Regions from separate parts of the Exiguobacterium alkaliphilum genome, predicted to be linked through region 2. Evidence: riboswitches for the same ligand, from Rfam matches in the RefSeq annotation. Region 2 holds a riboswitch; each other region holds the start of a gene.
What was found. Region 2 has a riboswitch for thiamine pyrophosphate ahead of thiW (energy coupling factor transporter S component ThiW). Riboswitches for the same ligand answer to the same signal wherever they lie in the genome.
Positions count from the first base shown of each region.

Region 1: another riboswitch for thiamine pyrophosphate. It lies ahead of thiT (energy-coupled thiamine transporter ThiT); the one in region 2 lies ahead of thiW (energy coupling factor transporter S component ThiW).
Region 3: another riboswitch for thiamine pyrophosphate. It lies ahead of KB235_RS08700 (YkoF family thiamine/hydroxymethylpyrimidine-binding protein); the one in region 2 lies ahead of thiW (energy coupling factor transporter S component ThiW).

Region 1 covers NZ_CP073101.1:2,131,994-2,137,815, forward strand. The annotation lists gene sdaAB (L-serine ammonia-lyase, iron-sulfur-dependent subunit beta) at 1-197, opposite strand, end outside; gene KB235_RS11035 (DAK2 domain-containing protein) at 260-1,954, opposite strand; gene KB235_RS11040 (Asp23/Gls24 family envelope stress response protein) at 1,977-2,339, opposite strand; gene rpmB (50S ribosomal protein L28) at 2,592-2,780, shown strand; gene KB235_RS11050 (thiamine diphosphokinase) at 2,839-3,426, opposite strand; gene thiT (energy-coupled thiamine transporter ThiT) at 3,426-3,998, opposite strand; TPP riboswitch at 4,074-4,173, opposite strand; gene rpe (ribulose-phosphate 3-epimerase) at 4,193-4,849, opposite strand; gene rsgA (ribosome small subunit-dependent GTPase A) at 4,854-5,738, opposite strand; gene pknB (Stk1 family PASTA domain-containing Ser/Thr kinase) at 5,785-5,822, opposite strand, start outside.
Region 2 covers NZ_CP073101.1:495,774-501,595, reverse strand. The annotation lists gene KB235_RS02705 (tetratricopeptide repeat protein) at 1-670, opposite strand, end outside; gene KB235_RS02700 (ribonuclease FAU-1 family protein) at 721-1,260, opposite strand; gene KB235_RS02695 (hypothetical protein) at 1,461-2,222, shown strand; gene KB235_RS02690 (hypothetical protein) at 2,261-2,587, shown strand; TPP riboswitch at 2,612-2,710, shown strand; gene thiW (energy coupling factor transporter S component ThiW) at 2,773-3,258, shown strand; gene KB235_RS02680 (hypothetical protein) at 3,335-3,598, shown strand; gene KB235_RS02675 (GNAT family N-acetyltransferase) at 3,593-4,072, opposite strand; gene KB235_RS02670 (VOC family protein) at 4,166-4,564, shown strand; gene KB235_RS02665 (LTA synthase family protein) at 4,658-5,822, shown strand, end outside.
Region 3 covers NZ_CP073101.1:1,681,775-1,687,596, reverse strand. The annotation lists gene KB235_RS08705 (ECF transporter S component) at 1-328, opposite strand, end outside; gene KB235_RS08700 (YkoF family thiamine/hydroxymethylpyrimidine-binding protein) at 321-914, opposite strand; TPP riboswitch at 993-1,093, opposite strand; gene KB235_RS08695 (GTP-binding protein) at 1,156-2,349, opposite strand; gene KB235_RS08690 (hypothetical protein) at 2,455-2,718, opposite strand; gene KB235_RS08685 (SMP-30/gluconolactonase/LRE family protein) at 2,731-3,612, opposite strand; gene rlmN (dual-specificity RNA methyltransferase RlmN) at 3,758-4,819, opposite strand; gene KB235_RS08675 (amidase family protein) at 4,889-5,822, opposite strand, start outside.

The sequences.
Region 1 (5,822 bases), 1.3 Mb from region 2:
CCGACGATGGCGACATCGGTCCCGTGTCCGCGATACGTGTCGGCAAAACTACCGTAAAACGTGATGCGGGCGACGCGCGGTTGCCGACCGAACAACTTCCCAGCCATGAGACCGATACGCGCGGCACCGGCCGTATGCGAACTGGACGGTCCGACCATGACCGGACCGATGATATCAAACACACTGCGATATTTCATCGCATTTCCCCCTTTCAAAAAACCCTACCTTCATTATACAGAAGGTAGGGCCGAGATACAGCTTATTCCACACTAAAAATATAGGAGTAGAGCGGTTGCTTCCCGTCATGAACTTCGATTTCAATCTCATCGTTCTTCGATTCGATATAAGCCGACAGTTCCGCGACGTCTTCAGCCGATGAACCTTCTCCTGTTAAAATCGTGATAATCTCATCGTCTGCATCGATGAGCGCGTCGACGAGTTGTTTTGCCGCTTCGAGACTCGAAGCCGACGAGGCGACGATCTTCTTCTCGGCAATGGCCATATGGTCGTCTTTCCGAATCTCGACACCGTCAATACTCGTATCACGGACGGCGTACGTCACTTGGCCAGACTTGACCGCACTTGCCGCCGATTTCATGCCTGACTCGTTCGTCTCGACGTCCGCCTCTGGATTGAAGGCGATTGCCGCTGCGAGTCCTTGCGGGACCGTCTTCGTCGGGATGACCGAGACACCGCATGGGGCGACCGAAGCTGCTTGCTCCGCTGCCATGATGATGTTTGAGTTGTTCGGGAAGATGAAGACGTGCTCGGCGTTCGCCGCTTCGACTGCCTTGACGATATCTTCCGTCGATGGGTTCATCGTCTGCCCGCCTTCGATGACGTGTGCTGCTCCGAGTGAGCGGAACAAGTCGCTGACGCCTTCACCCATCGCAACCGTGACGATTGCGTATGGCGCTTTTGGTTTCGGAGCTGTCGCTACTGGAGTCGGTTGGACACCGTGTTGGTTCGCGCCGTGCTCTTCTTCGAGAATCGTCGAATGCTGTTGACGCATGTTCTCGATTTTGACCGCGACGAGCTCGCCGAAACGTTGTCCTTTCGTGATGACGTCTCCTGGCGTCTCGACGTGGACGTGAACTTTGAGCAATTCTTCGTCGGCGACGACGAGGAGCGAGTCTCCGAGTTCAGACAGTTCGTTCCGGAACGCATCTTCATTGAACGGTGCGTCTTTCAACTTCTCATCTTGGAAACGAACCATGATTTCCGTGCAGTAACCAAATTCGATGTCTTCGGTCGACATGAATCCTTGGGCCGCATGGGCGTGATGTTCGGCTTCGATGAGCGCGTCCATGACTGGTGTGTGCGGTTTTTCAAGTTCTTTCCCTTCGAGCGTGGCAAGGAACCCTTCATAGATGACGAGTAACCCTTGTCCACCAGAGTCGACGACGCCGACTTCTTTCAATACCGGAAGCAAGTCCGGTGTGCGATCGAGCGACGCTTTCGCCTCGGCGACGATTCGCTCCATCAACTCGTTGAAGTCACTTGTCGACTCGGCCGCGACGAGTGCCTCGTCTGCCGCTTCACGGGCGACCGTCAAAATCGTTCCTTCAACCGGTTTCATGACCGCTTTATACGCCGTATCGACACCGCGTTTGAGCGCTTCTGCGAAATCGAGAGTCGAGAGTTCTGACTTGCCTTCAATCGACTTGCCGAATCCACGGAATAATTGACTTAAGATGACGCCTGAGTTCCCACGCGCCCCCATCAATAACCCGCGCGCAAATTTCGCCGACACGTCGGCCGCGTTCTTTGTGTTGAGTGCCGCGACTTCCTTCGCTCCTGACGTTATCGTCAAGTTCATGTTCGTTCCTGTATCCCCGTCTGGGACCGGGAAAACGTTAAGCGAATCCACGTAATCCGCATTTTGACTTAAGTTGGCTGCTCCGTTTGCAATCATGTTCGCGAGCACCAATCCATCTAGACGTTTTAAACCCACACCAAATCCTCCTCCGTTTCCGTCAGTCATTCGTCAGCCGAACGCCTTGGACGAATATGTTTACTGACGAAACGTTTAATCCTAACGTTTCACCGAGCGTGTACTTCACGCGACTTTGCACGTTATATGCTACTTCTGACACTTTCGTACCGTAGCTGACAATAATGTGCATGTCGATATGTACATCATCACCATCTTGTCGTACGACGACACCGCGCGCGTAGTTCTCACGTTTCAATAGTTCCGCGATTCCGTCTTTCAATTGAGCTTGAGACGCCATGCCGACGACTCCGAAACATTCCATCGCCGCGCCACCCGCGAGTGTTGCCACGACGTCGTTCGTAATGTCAATATTGCCATATGTTGTCTTCATATCAATTGCCATATGGAGTAGCCTCCTTCATTCGGAATGATTCCTTCACTACATTCTACAATATCTACCTCGTTATTTAAAGGACCTGCTCCTAAACTCGGTCAATTGTGGTCGTAACCCTCATCCATTATTAAAATCCTTACCAGTAATGTCAAGTTTTTTTCTTGTCATACTATTATTTTCTAGTTGCATCGGGAAAAAACCCGTGCTAATATAAACGAGTGTCTATTAGGACGAACCCACATAAAAAAGGAGGGGAAACGCATGGCACGTAAATGCTACGTAACAGGTAAATCACCTAAGTCAGGTAACAACCGTTCGCACGCACTCAACAAGACGAAACGTACTTGGGGTGTAAACGTACAAAAAGTTCGTATTCTCGTTGACGGTAAACCGAAACGCGTTTGGGTTTCAGCTCGCGCTCTTAAATCAGGTCTCGTTGAACGCGTATAATCTTATACACGAACGAAACAAATCCCAGCGGCATGCGCCGATGGGATTTTTTTTGTGCTTATTTTTTGACGTACAAGACGAGGACCATACCGTCATGTACGACGAGTTCTGCCGTTTTTGCGTCCCACTCGTTTGAAATCGTCAACGCCTCGTGGCTGACGACGTCGTGACGGTCGAGCGGGTATTTGACGCCACGGATCGTGACGTTCGCCCGCTTCCATGGAATGAGCGACAAATAATGGTCGTCACGCCGCGCAAGCGCGTGTCGGCCCTCCCGTGCGAGAGAGACGATTTGGCCGTCGGCATAAAGACACATCTCCGGGTAAGCCTCGAGCAACCCGATGTTCCCGAGCGTCATGTCGAGCCTGCCTCCGAGCGCTCCGTAGACGAGCATCTCGTCAGCCCCATGCCCGCGTGCCGCCTCGAGGGCGATCTCGAGGTCGGTCACGTCTTTTTCAGACGGATAGCGTAACGCCTCATCCGGTACGACTCCCGTGAACGAATCGAAGTCGCCGACGACGAGGTTCGGTTCAATCCCTTGGGCGAGGAGCGTCGCGTAACCCCCGTCGACGGCGATGACGTAATCGACGTCGTCGGGAAGAGACGGAACGGGTGACGGACTAGCCGCCACAATCAAGACACGCATTAGCGGACGTCCCGCGTGGCGAGCGTCGCGAAGCGCGGCGCCGTCGTGAACAAGAGCACGAGCACAATCGTCGCAATCAAGAAGGACGGGAGCATATACGTCATGTTATAGCCGAGCGAATAGGCGACGACCGGCCCTTCCGCATATTGGGCGAAGAAGACGATTCCCGACAGGACGTGCGCGGCGTAACGGAGGAGCGAACCGAGGAGCGCCCCGAGCACCAAATAGAGGACGAGCGTCTTTTTCGAACCGTCTTTGGCGGCCCGTTTCACTTGTCCGGCGAAGACGCCCGCCATCCCGACGAGGCCATACGCGAACGTGTAGTCGACTAAAAATTGGACCGGCGTGAAGATGTAGGCGCCGAACAGCAGTTGGAGCGTCCCGACGAGCGCGCCGGTCGCGAGACCGCCTTTTAATCCATGGCGATACGCCATCACGAAAATCGGCAACATGACGAGTGTGATCGACCCACCTTGCGGCATCCGATACGGCATGAGCAAATCAAAGATCAAGGCGAGCGCCGAGAAGAGTGAAATCTCAATCAGCGCCTGTAGTGTTAATTTTTGTTTCATTTTCCATTTCCCCCTTTATCGTAAAGAACGACAAAAAGCAGCATGACGTAAACGCCATGCTGCTTGGATTCGCAACGTGCATTTTCGCCACATCCCTACGTCCGTGTGAACGGAACAGGTTCAAAGGGTTAGCGCATGCCTCTCAGCCACAGATGTGACACCCCTTGCGACAATATTTGTTGTTCTATCCTCGATTATACACGAGATGCGTTGCGAATGCCATCGATTGCTGCTTTATAGTCCGGTTCGTTGTAAATCGCCGAGCCCGCAACGAGGACGTCAGCCCCTGCGTCGATGCACAGTTTCGCCGTCGTCGCGTTCACGCCGCCATCAATCTCGATTTCAAAGTCGAGCCCACGTGCTTGACGCATCTCGCGGAGTGCCGCGATTTTCGGAACGACCGACTCGATGAACGCCTGCCCCCCAAAGCCCGGGTTCACGGTCATAAGAAGCACCATGTCGACGTCTTGGACGACATGCTCAATCGTACTGATTGGCGTATGCGGGTTCAAGACGACCCCACTTTTCGCCCCGGCCGCCTTGATTTGTTGCAAGACGCGATGTACGTGATTCGTCGCCTCGACGTGGATCGTGACGATGTCCGCTCCCGCTTTAATGAAATCATCGACGAACCGTTCCGGCTGGTCAATCATCAAGTGGACGTCCAATACCATGTCGGTCTTTTGACGTAAGCTCGAAAGGACAGGCAAGCCAATCGAGATGTTCGGGACGAACTGTCCGTCCATGACGTCAAAATGGATATAATCGGCCCCGGCCGTCTCGACCGCTTTCACTTCTGCTTCTAGGTTGGCGAAGTCCGCCGCTAAAATCGATGGTGCAATTTTAATCATCAGTTCAGTACCTCCGTTGTCTATCGTTAATCTCTTCCATAAACGTAACATAGTTGTCGTAACGAGTGGAAGCGATTTCGCCCGATTCGACGCCCGCCTTGACGGCACAGCCCGGCTCGTTCACGTGGGCACAGCCCCGGAACTTGCAGTCGTCATGTCGTTCGACGAACTCGGGGAAGCACCAACGCAACTCTTCCGCTTCGAGCTCTTGTGGGAACTCGAGGCTTGAGAAGCCAGGCGTGTCGGCGACGAGACCACCGCCGAGTTGAATCAGCGTGACATGACGCGTCGTATGCTTCCCGCGGCCGAGCGACTTCGAGATTTTCCCGGTCGCAAGCTCAAGATCTGGCGCGACGGCGTTCAACAGTGAACTCTTCCCGACACCGGTCTGGCCCGCAAATACACTTGTCTTCGCCTCGAACAAGTCCCGTATCGCCTCGACCCCAGACCCTTTCTCTGTCGACGTCTCGATGACGTCATAGCCAATCGACCGATAGAGCGAAGCCGCCTGTTCAATTGCTTCCATCTCATCCTCATTCAGCAGGTCCATCTTCGTCAACACGATGATCGGATGAATCTGTTTCGATTCAATCAAGACGAGAAAACGATCGAGCAAGTGATACGAGAACGCCGGTTCCTTCACCGAGAACAGTAAGAACGCTTGATCGATATTGGCGATCGGTGGTCGGACGAGGTGGTTCGACCGCTCGTCGACGGCTAAAATGTAGCCGGTCCCGTCTTTTTGATCTTGAATCTCAACATCGTCTCCGACGACCGGCGAGATGTTGCGATTACGGAAATTTCCGCGTGCACGACAGCGAATCTCTTGCTTTGTTTCTGTCATGACATCGTAAAAACCGCCTTGTAGGCGAATGATCGTTCCTTTCATCCTGTTTCCTCCTAGAAAAAGAGGTGACGCGCACGCCACCTCTTTGTTATTGTGCATCCTTCGCTTGGGCGTACGTGACCGAGT
Region 2 (5,822 bases):
TCGCCTCGTCGAGTCCTTTCTCTTCCGTACGGACCGGCACTTGCAAGTCGCTCAACTCATCGAGCCACGTCTGCAGTGCTTCGTAAAACCGGCCGACGTGCACCCCGTCGACGAGGGCATGGTGAGCTTGGACGGAGAGTGGGATCATCATTCGGTCACCCGTTGCCGTGAACTTTCCCCAGGCGATGCGTGGGACGCTATCGTGCTTCTCGTCGTTGATCGGATGGCTGATACTCGTGAACGACACCCACGGCACACTCGTGATGAAGAGCAAATCATCCGACTCCTCGTCTCCGACGTAGACGTTTCGCTTCGCCTCCTCCATTCGTGCCGCAACAGTTTCCATAAACGCGGGGAACGACTCTTTGAACGAGACGGTACAAAAGTTGAACACGTCCCCGTCCATCATGACGGTGAACGACGGATGGACGACGTCATGCTCGACGACGGTCTCTCCGCGCATCCGGTATCGAAACTCTGGAATCGTGTTCGCCGTCTTGACCACGCCGTACAAGAACAGCTTGAAAAACGATTGTCCGGTTGTCTTCGCATGCGTATGTAATTTTGTGACGTCGAGCGTCGCCGTCACGTTAAAGTGCGGGGCGGCGAACGCCTTGAAAAACTCGTAATGCTTCTTTCGTGGCCACGTATCGATGTCAATCTGTCTCATAATTGATCCCCCTGCGGTTTTCTTTCACTGTATCAAAGGAAGCCGCGCGTTCAAAGCATTTGCTTCAATGTCTCGTAATGCCCTTGTGCAAGGTCAAAGTAGACGAAGTCGTTTCGTTCGATCCGCTTGAGCGTCTCTTCAAAATCGTGCCATCCTTTCGCAACGAGCTCCGGCGTCAACTCGCCAGTCAGCCTCGCTTCTTCAAACTCGTCCTCGTCTTTCCGGACGACATCCCCGTTCGGGAAGACCAAGATGTCGAGCAACAAGTCGTCCATATAGGGAATTCCGTCCTCATAGCCAATCGCCTCGACGATATCGATGTACCACTGGACGATGTGGCCCGTGTCATTAAACATGACCGTCACTCCGAACGGTTCATTGTCCGGGAAATATTGGAGCCACGCATAGCCGACGTCGGCCACGATGAATTCCTCTCCGTTATGTTGCTTATACTGCGGGGCCCGGACCGCATCGATTTGAAACAAGGCGACCGTCCCTGAGAAATGTTCGTCATGGACGTCCATCTGGGCATAGCGGTGCTCAAGAATCCGCTCCCAGTCCCGTCGATTGGCAAATTTTCGTTTTGGCATCGTAATCGCTCCTTCATAGCTCGTTTGCTTTAACAGTTCGCCAAAATCCGACAGTTCCCTGTTCAGTCGTACAGATTCTGTTCAGTGAACCTGACCGCCTCACGCCTTACTACACCCCCAACGAAAACGTGTATAGGTTCTCATCCGTTTCCATCCATGCTACGCTTCTTCATAATAGGTAAAATTTGTATGATTAAAGGGTGAGCAGCATTACACGTTTATTTATATTCGGGTTGGGCCTACTGTTACTCGCAGGCTGTACCGATCCAATCGAAAAGCCGGTCATTCCAGCGGATTCGAACGAACCTGGGCCAGAAATCATGAGCGAATGGACACGGGAGGACTTCAAGGACGTCTTCGACCAACACGAAGTCGCCGAAAAATTACTTGAAACCCTCGAGGCGAACGGACTCACGCCATTTCGTGAGACGTTCGAACGGGTCGTCATTACTGGTAACGGCATCCACCACACTTATGCAGACGTCTATCCGTTCCAACTCGACGATGGAACGTACGCCACGGTGTATGAAGACGAGGACGGGTGGATTGCGAACGGGACGGAAGCGATTGCGCCGCTCTTTTGGCAAGAAACGTCGTTCTTACAGTTCGTCGAGGAAATCGAGAAACGGAAATATGGGACGAGCGCCCCACCGGAAGACGTCACGTTGACACAAGATGTGTTTCAATCAATCTATAATCGGCATGCCTATACGTCTGCGCTCATCGTCGAGCTCGACGAATGGGGCGTATCAATCGCCCGCGAGCCGCTTGAGGATGTCATTATCGCCGGGGACGGCGTGACCGAAGTTACCGCGGATTTAATCGTCTTTGAAGTCGAGGATGGTTACGCCATCGTCTATGACCGAGACGGTGAAATCTTCAAAGGACCGGAATCGATCGCTCCGCTGTTTTGGAACGAAACGGATTACAACCATCTGCTTGAGAACATTCATACCCGGTGACTTCGGGGTTCATCCCATCTTCTAAAGGAGGACATCCCATGGCTTTCGCCTATTCCTTATATCCATATTCGGTTGATACTATTCTGTATATGTTGCTAGGAGCGACTGCCGTCGTCAGCCTTTGTATCGGCCTACTCGTCAAGCGCGTCTTCCGAAGTCGCATCGGCGCCTACGCTACAACGATGTCGCTCAGTTTTGTCGGGCTCATGCTTTCACTCAATTGGTTCCTGTCGGCGGCTGCCACTGTGTTCATGGGCACAATCCCATGGCTTCTAAACATCGGCTTCTCGTTTCTTTTATACGTTCTTTTCAGTGGCATCGTCTATTTCGTAATCCGGCCACGATTGAAGGAACTGTTGCTGTAACGATATGGTATACTCCATATAATAAACGACCACTAGGGGAGCCTTCGGGCTGAGACGGCAAACGCCGGACCCTTTGAACCTGATCTGGCTCATACCAGCGTAGGGAAGTGGCATGGGATTCGTCTGTTCCACGCCACTTTTCCTTTTGGAGAAGTGGCGTTTTCATTTTGAAAGGAGACTGATCCATGCGTATTCAACAACTCACTTGGATGGCAATGCTCGTCGCCATCGCCATCATCGGCTCACTGTTCATCTCAATTCCGACCGGAGTCGCCCGGGCTTTCCCCATCCAACATATGGTGAACGTCATCGCGGCTGTTACCGTCGGCCCGCTCGGTGCCGTCCTCGTCGCCTTTGTGACCGGACTCGTACGGGTCATGACCGGTACCGGCTCCCTACTCGCGTTCCCTGGCGGCATGATTGGTGCACTTCTCGCCGGAATCTTCTATATGAAGACGAACCGCGTCGCCTTCGCCGCAATCGGTGAAGTGATTGGCACAGGGGTCATCGCCTCGCTCATCGCCGTGCCTTACGCGAAAATCTTGATGGGGTCTGAGTTCGGCGCGTTCTTCTTTTTCCCGGCCTTTCTCGCTTCGAGCGTGACCGGCGCCTTACTCGGCTGGATTGTGCTCGCTCGCGTTAAGCAATTGCGTCCTGCTCTCAAACAATAATTGAGTCGTTTGGCCTCTCCTTTCCATTCAAAACAATGGTAAAATAAGGGTATATCATTCGGAAGGAGTGCCTGGATTGACTCGATTACAGTTAGGGCTGATTGGAGCGACTGCTCTTGTGATCACCGCCCTTTTATTTACGTTAGAGCGTATCGCGGCGTATACGCGTTGGCACGCCTTGGTCGCTACAGGCGTTTGGCCTGAGGAACCGACCGTCATGGATCTGTTGGCGCAAAATTGGTTCATCCCGCTCTTCGGCTTCATCGCCATCATCTGTTTCTTCATGGCCGGGAATTCGGTTAAAGCGACCACAACGAAAACAGGGACGACCGCCTCATGACGGTTGTCCCTGTTTGACGTGATACACCCAAATCGCTTCTCCGTTCCATTCGTCGATGCGGCCGCTATCGACGAATCCACCTCGCTGATAAAACCGCTTCGCCGGTTCATTTGCCGCGTGTAAACTGAGGACAATGTCATCCACGTCGAATCGGTCTTGAATGAAGATGAGTGCCAACTGTAGAAAGCAAGCTCCGAGCCCCTTTCCCTGTTCACGCGCATCCATCATAAAACGGTCGAGCCACACGTAGCGGTCGATTTTGTTCTCCGCCCCAATCATCATGAAGCCAACCGGTCGTTCGTCGAGACAAAGCGCATAGCACTGCCACGCGTATTTGACGTCGACTTCCATCTCGCGAAGCGATTCCGCATTCGTTTCGATGAAGCGGGACTGCTCCGCAGCGACGGTCAAGCCGATGACGGCGTCCCGGTTCGTGTTATCAACCGGTTGAATCGTTAACACTTCCGTATCCATCCTTTCGCCTCCCCGGTATCCTATACGCCCTTTGCCCATGAAAAGTTCCGTTTCCAATATGGATTCGCTAAACTAAAAGAAAGGAGTGATACGATGAAACAAATCCACCATCTCTGCATCCAAACGCCCGACTATGAGGCGTCCAAACGATTCTATGAAGCGCTTGGATTCGAACTCGTTCAGGAATCGCCTGACTTTCATACACGGGCGTTCAATAGCTGGCTCAAGCTCAGCGACTTTTATATCGAGCTCCAGACGGCAAAAGTCGACGAGACGTTGACCCCCTATTCGAAACACGTGGCCGGCCCTGTCCATTTCGCTCTGTACGTAGACGACCTCGAAACAGAAGTGCGACGGCTCGAGGCGCTCGATGTACCGTTCTTACCGAAACAGGGCGGCAACATCTACTTCGTCGTCGACGGCTATTTAAGCAAATTAAAAGCCCCGGAAGGCACGATCATCGAACTTCGGGACTCGTTTTTAATCAAGTGAGGCGACGCGCCTCACTTTTTTTGTACACCGTGATGTTTTTGGCCACTTGAAAACAGGAACACTTAACCAACTTGGTTTTCTTGGAGGCAACGCATGAAATATCTCGATTATTGGACTTACTTGATTCTCTCGCTCCTCAAGCTCTATTTATTCAGCGTGCTGACGACGAGTGCATTCACATTCCACTTCTTCCTCGTCAACGTCGGCATGATCCTCATGATGACGAGCTGGGCATTACTCGTTCGACCGAACGTTCGCAGATGGATCCTCCTCGCCTCGCTATTTTTACATAGCACCTTGCTCATCTCGGACGCTTGGTATTACCGCTATTTCGGAAACGTCTTGTCGGTCGCGCTCTTGTCAGATGCCGGCCAGATGGGTGACGTCGGCGGTGGATTCTTGACGTTGATTCAGGCGACCGATTTCCTCTTTTTCGCCGACTTACTCGTTTTTGGGGCAATCGTGATGTATCGAAAACGGCACCCCGTTCGAGAGACGAGAGGACTTCGTGCGGCTGGTCTCGGTTTGTTAGCCGGACTTATGCTGTATAGCGTTCCGCTTATTGTCAATTATCCACCGGACGACCGGACGGCCATCTCGAACATGCGTGAGTACTATAAATACGGATTTTGGGGTTATCACGGCTTAGACGCCGCGCGTGGCCTCCGTGACGGGGCTGGACTCGGGACGGCGGTGACCGACGTCGACCAATCCAACGTCGCCGCCTTGTCTTCCGCGACCGTGAGCGCCTCGTCCGACACGAACGTCATCGTCGTCCAACTCGAGTCGTTTCAAGCGTCTGTGATTGGCCAAGTCATCAACGGTCAAGACGTGACACCGAGTTTGAACGCGCTCCGCGACGAGATGCTTTATTTCCCGAACGTCTATCACCAGACACATGAGGGCCGGACGTCGGATGCGGAGTTCACCGTCAACACGTCGCTCTACCCGGTCAAGTCGGGATCTGTCTACACCCAGTACGCCGACCACACGTTCGACGCCTTGCCTAAACGATTGAAAGCAGCCGGTTACGACACGGCGGCGATGCATGCGTTTGATAAGACGTTCTGGAATCGGGATAACTTTTACGACAATATCGGCTTCAATCACTTCTTCTCCGCAGAGGACTACCCAGACGGTGAGGTGATCGGCATGGCGCTCAACGACCAAGACTTCTTGACGGAGTCCGTCCGTTTCATGGAGACGCTCGAGCAGCCATTCTATTCGTTCGTCGTCGCCTTGACGAGCCATACGCCGT
Region 3 (5,822 bases), 1.2 Mb from region 2:
TGTAGCCGGTCACGGCGAATGCCGCCTCGGCCCCGAGCCCTTGAATGATCCCGACGAGAATGATGCGTGGCCCGATGGCGTTCCCGATCATCATCTCAATCGTCGCCGCGAGCACTTCAGACAAAAAGGCCGCACCGGGCTTTCGGATGATATACGCCGCGATAATCGAGACGATGAACCAAATCCCGAAAATCCATTCATAGGCGATCGGTCCAATCAGGCCGGCCCACAAGTTGCCGATGTGGACGAATGCCAAATAGACGACGGCGAAGACGACCGATAAAATTGACAATAAGACGATCTCTTTTAACTTCCACGATTTAAGCATCGTGTCGTCCCTCATGTGACGGACTGTTCACACTGAACGTCACCGTCATGACGACGTGGCTCATCTTCGCCCGTACCCGGTCGAACGTCGCCTCATAAAACGAGAACACCGGCTCGATGTCGCCGTGGATGCCGGAGGCGTAATGCATCGACTCGTTGAACACGCCCCGCGCTTTCGCGAAATCGATCTCTTCATAGATGATGTCCATATAATTCAGGTCCCCGAGCGGATAAAGTGCGAACTGGGAGGAGACGTATTGGGTCGCGACCTTACCGTTCGCCGGCTCGCTCGTCACGTCGAGCAAGTTGTCCCCCATCGTGTCACCCGGGCAACCGACCGAGAACGTCCCGCTCATCGAGACGTGCGTCCCTGTCTTCGTCGCATGCGACAAGACGGCTTTGGCCACATCGAACACATGCTCACTGCGTCCCCGGATGACCGTCGAGACGTCGTCGGTGTGACGCCAGACGTTCTGTAAGTCCGTCTCGTTCAATGCCCCTTTGATGACGCTGACGAAATCGGACGTCATCGGGCTCAGTGTAAAGCGGAACCCGACGATCGGGCTCGTTCCACATTGGTTGTTCATGTTGTATTCCCCCTTTTTCTATATGCACAAAAAAGCCGCATCCATGAGAATGCGGCCACTCGTCCAATAAAATCCATCAGAAAAAGTGCCACACTTCCTCACGCCGGTATTACCCGGATCGAGTCATAAGGGATTGGAGCCATGCTCACATCTCAGCCGAAGCACCCCTAGTGTAGTCCAATGTATGCGGTTTGGTCATGCAAGGAACAGTATAGACGACCGTTCTCGATTTGTAAACGGTTTATGAGAAAGTGACGACACCGTTCCCTGGGAGCGTGTCTTTGAGCGTCGCCCAGTCGAGCGCCATCTCGGCATCTGTCAACAAGCAGGCGTCGAGCGCTGATTCGACGGTCGCGCGGTCCATCCGTTGCCCGATCAAGACGAGCTCGGTCTGGCGGTCGCCGTACGGTTCGATGTAGTCGTCGGCGAGCTCCGGTTCTGCCGCGAACATCAAGCGCCGCTCCTCTTCCGGGAGCGTCGCGAGCCAGCGTCCGGCATGCTCGAGCGTCGAGGCGTATCCGGCCTGGGAGAACAAGCAGGCGATGTCGTTGCGCGAGGCGATCCAAAGGAACCCTTTCGCCCGGACGACTTCCTCTGGGAACTGCTCAATCCACGCGTGGAGCCGCTCCGGGTGGAACGGGCGACGCCGACGATAGACGAACGAGCTGATGCCGTATTTCTCGGTCTCCGGCGTGTGTTCTTCCGCCTCAAGCTCTTGGATCCAGCCGGCCGAATGCATCGCCTGCTCGAAATCGAACAGGTTGACGTCTAGCAGTTCCGTCAAATCGACGTTCGAATGGACCGACGTCAACAGTTTTGCTGACGGGTTGAGCGTCTTCAATAAACCTGCCATCTCGTTCAGCTCGGTCTCGGATACCCGGTCTGCCTTGTTCAGGACGATGATATCGGCGAACTCGACCTGGTCGACGAGCAGGTCGACGACTTCGCGGACGTCCGTCTCATCGATCGCCTGTTTCCGCTCATGGAGCGACTCGCCGGAATTGAAATCTTTCAAGAACCGGTAAGCGTCGACGACGGTCACCATCGCATCGATGTAGACACGGCTCGTCAAATCGATACCGAGCGCATCATCGGCGTACGTGAACGTCTGCGCGACGGGAATCGGTTCCGAGATGCCGGACGACTCGATGATGATCCCATCGAGCTCACGGTCGTTCGTGAGCTCTTGGACCGCCTCGAGGAGGTCTTCACGGAGCGTGCAACAGATGCAACCGTTCGACAGCTCGACTAGCTTCTCATCGGTCCGCGAAAATCCACTTTGTTCGATTAAACGCTCATCGATATTCAATTCGCTCATATCATTGACGATGACGGCATACTTCTTGCCGGTGCGATTGTTTAAAATATGGTTCATTAACGTCGTCTTGCCGCTCCCAAGATAGCCTGACAACACGGTGATTGGAATTCGTTTCATCATTAACAGCCCCCAAATAGTAATCATTACTTTTTAGATAATGAACGGGATTGACCATCTTGTCAACAAAAAAACACGCTCGCAAGGAGCGTGTTTCAGGCATGGCTATTCTTCGAGTGCTTTCCGTTCCGCCTCTGAGCGTGGATAAGCGTTCGCCTGCCACTCGGCCCGATAAATCGAATCGAGCTGCGTCAAGCCGACCTCATCCTCATCTTTGTCCGCGTCGACGCTCGGCGTCTCGTCCCATTTCGGTTCGAGGTAAGAATGATCGTTCGTCTCGCGGTCGTCGAGGTACTTCTTCACCCCGACTCGCGCCACCGCCGCGAGCGCGAGACCGATTCCTACGCGAACGAGCATGCGTTTCACCATGATTCTCCCTCCTTAACGTCCGAAACGATAAAGTGGCATCCCTTTCACTTCCGTATCGATTTTAAACACCGACCCGGCATCCGGATACGTTTCGAGCGCCTCGTCATCCATCCCTTCACGCGCGGTCGTGATGGCGAGTTGCTTCAAGTCGTCCCCGATGAAACAGCATGACGTCACGTTCGGCGCCGGCACCATGACTTCGAGCACTTTCTCGCCCGTCTCGGGGTTCCAGCGCGAGACGCGACCGCCGGCGAAGTGGGCGATCCATAAATGACCCTCTTCGTCCGAGGTCATGCCGTCAGGGAAGCCGTCCTCATCCTTAAATTCGACGACGACCTCCCCTTCCCCAAACGTACCGGACGACAAGTCGTATGGATAACGTCGAACCGTCTCGGTCGGCGTGTCGATGTGATAAAACCATTTGTGGTCCGGTGACCACGTCAAACCGTTTGATAAGGTCAGACCTGTGAGCATCTCTTCGGTCGTGCCGTCGCGGTCCAACCGATAGAGTGTGGCCTCATTCTCCTCGTCTTCCAAATGGAGCGTTCCCGCAAAGATTCGTCCATACGGGTCGGCCTTGCCGTCGTTGAATCGAAGCACGCCGTCCGCATCATCGAGTTCGACGAGCTTGTCGAGTTGTTTTGAGGACTCGTCCCATTCATAGATACCGTCCTTCAATCCGACGATGACACCGTCCGTCACTTTCGGAACGGCGAAGCCGATCTGTTGGCCCATATCGGCTGAAGAGAGCTCATCTTCTTTCTCATCGTACCACCAGAGCGTGTGCCCTTCTATGTCGACCCAGTAGAATCGCTTCAACTCAGCGTCCCAACACGGCCCTTCCCCAAGCGTATTTCTGACTCGAATCCAACATGTCGCGTTCACGTTCTCCATAAAATAGCCTCCACTCTCTCCTGTGATGTCAAAAGACTATTCCCTAGACCGGACGTCTCTAGTCCTATTTCTGAAAATTGTTTATCCTGTCCTGCGTCCGGACGTCAACAAAAAAACTCCCGCTGAGGTTAGCGGGAGAATCGACTTATTTGGCACCTTCCACGTTCATATGCTTGCTGCGGAGCTGTCCGCAGGCCGCATCGATGTCGGTCCCATGTTCGAGACGGACACCCGTGTTGACGCCACGTTTCTTCAAAATGTCGTAAAACGCCATGATGTCCTCCGACGTACTGCGCTCATATTGGATATGCTCGTTGACCGGGTTGTATGGAATCAAGTTGACGTACGACTTGTCTTTGATGTCCGCGATCAAGTCGGCGAGCTCTTCGGCATGTTCCGGCAAGTCGTTCACTTTCGAGAGAAGAATGTACTCGAACGTGATTCGCTTGTTCGTCTTCTCGACATAATAGCGGATGGCCGGCATGAGCTTGTCGAGCGGGAACGCCCGGTTGATCTTCATGATCTGTGTCCGGAGCGCGTCGTTCGGCGCGTGAAGCGATAGCGCCAAGTTGATGCGCAAATCGAGGTCGGCGAACTTGTAAATCTTATCGGCGAGCCCACTCGTCGAGACGTTGATTTTCCGCGGCGCGATGGCGAGACCGCGCTCGTCTTTGACGACACGAAGGAAATCGACTAAGTGATCGAAGTTGTCGAACGGCTCCCCGATTCCCATGACGACGATATGACTGACGCGGCCTCCTTCCCCGACTTCGTCCAAGTAATGTTGCACGGTCATGATCTGCTCGACGACTTCGCCTGCCGTCAAATCACGTGTCTTCTTCAACAGACCGCTCGCACAGAAGCTGCACCCGATATTGCACCCGACTTGTGTCGTGACACAGACCGAACGACCATATTTGTGACGCATGAGCACCGTCTCGATATAGTGGCCGTCGTGGAGTTTAAGTAAGAATTTGACCGTCCCGTCGCCCGCCTCTTGTTTGACGAACAACTCTTGTGTCGAGATGACGTAACGCTCCGCGAGCGCTGTTTTCACTTCCTCACGCACGTTGATGGCATCCATCGACTTGACCCGGTCGATGTAGAGCGAGTCCCAAATCTGTCTCGCATGGTAGGCGCTGTATCCAAAATCGACACAGACGTCCGTCAGCTGATCAAACGTCAGCCCGTATATAGATGGTTTCATTGCAATCTGTCCTTTCTTCAATCCGCATAATTCCCATTGTAGCGGACCGCGTCGAAGGGTGCAACGTTCTTACAACGGCGGAAGCGGCCGCGTGACATGACGTTCGAACGCGTAGGCGATGCGAATCAAATCGCGCTCCGCGTAACTCGTCCCCGTGAACGACAACCCGAACGGAGCGCCGCTCTGTTTGACGGCATACGGAATCGTAATCGTCGGATGCCCGGCTTTCGCGGCCATGTCATAATTGTGGTCATGCGGTAAGACGAGCGCATGGAGCGCCCGCTCGGCCAACAGTCGGTCGATGCCGTCCGTCTTGGCGTGACGGACGTCGTCGAGGCGACGTGTCAGATAGGTGGCCTCAATCAAGCGGCCCGATTGTTCGTCCGCTTTCTCGAACGTCTTCTGTCCGTGCGGAATCGTCTCCGGATGACTGCTGTTCCAGTTAATCAAATCCGAAAGCGTCTTATACGAGAGCGTCGTCGAGGCTAGATACGCCTCGATTCCGAGCTTAAACTCATGATACAGGATATCGCCTTGGTCGAGCGATGTTGTCGACGGCAGTTCGACAGTGACGACCTCGATGCCGCTCTGTTTCAGCAAGGCGATCGCCTCATCATAGAGCGCCTGTTCTTCTTCCGACAGATCAATCTTGACGATCCCGACGCGCATCCCGACCGCTTGGCGTTCATCGAGACACGTCCGATACGGCGGACCGGCCGGAAGGTGCGTCGTCGCCGGGTCAGCCGGGTCTTCCCCGACCATCGCCTCAAGGGCAAGCACCGCATCCCGGAGCGTTCGTGCCATCGGGCCGGCCGTGTCCTGCGACCGAGAGATCGGAATGATGCCGCTCCGGCTAATCAAACCGACGGTCGGCTTGATGCCGACGATGCCGTTATGGACGCTCGGATGGATAATCGAGCCGCTCGTCTCGCTGCCGACGGCGAGAAGCGTCATGTTCGCCGCGACCGCGGACGCCGAACCTGAACTCGACCCGCCGACATCG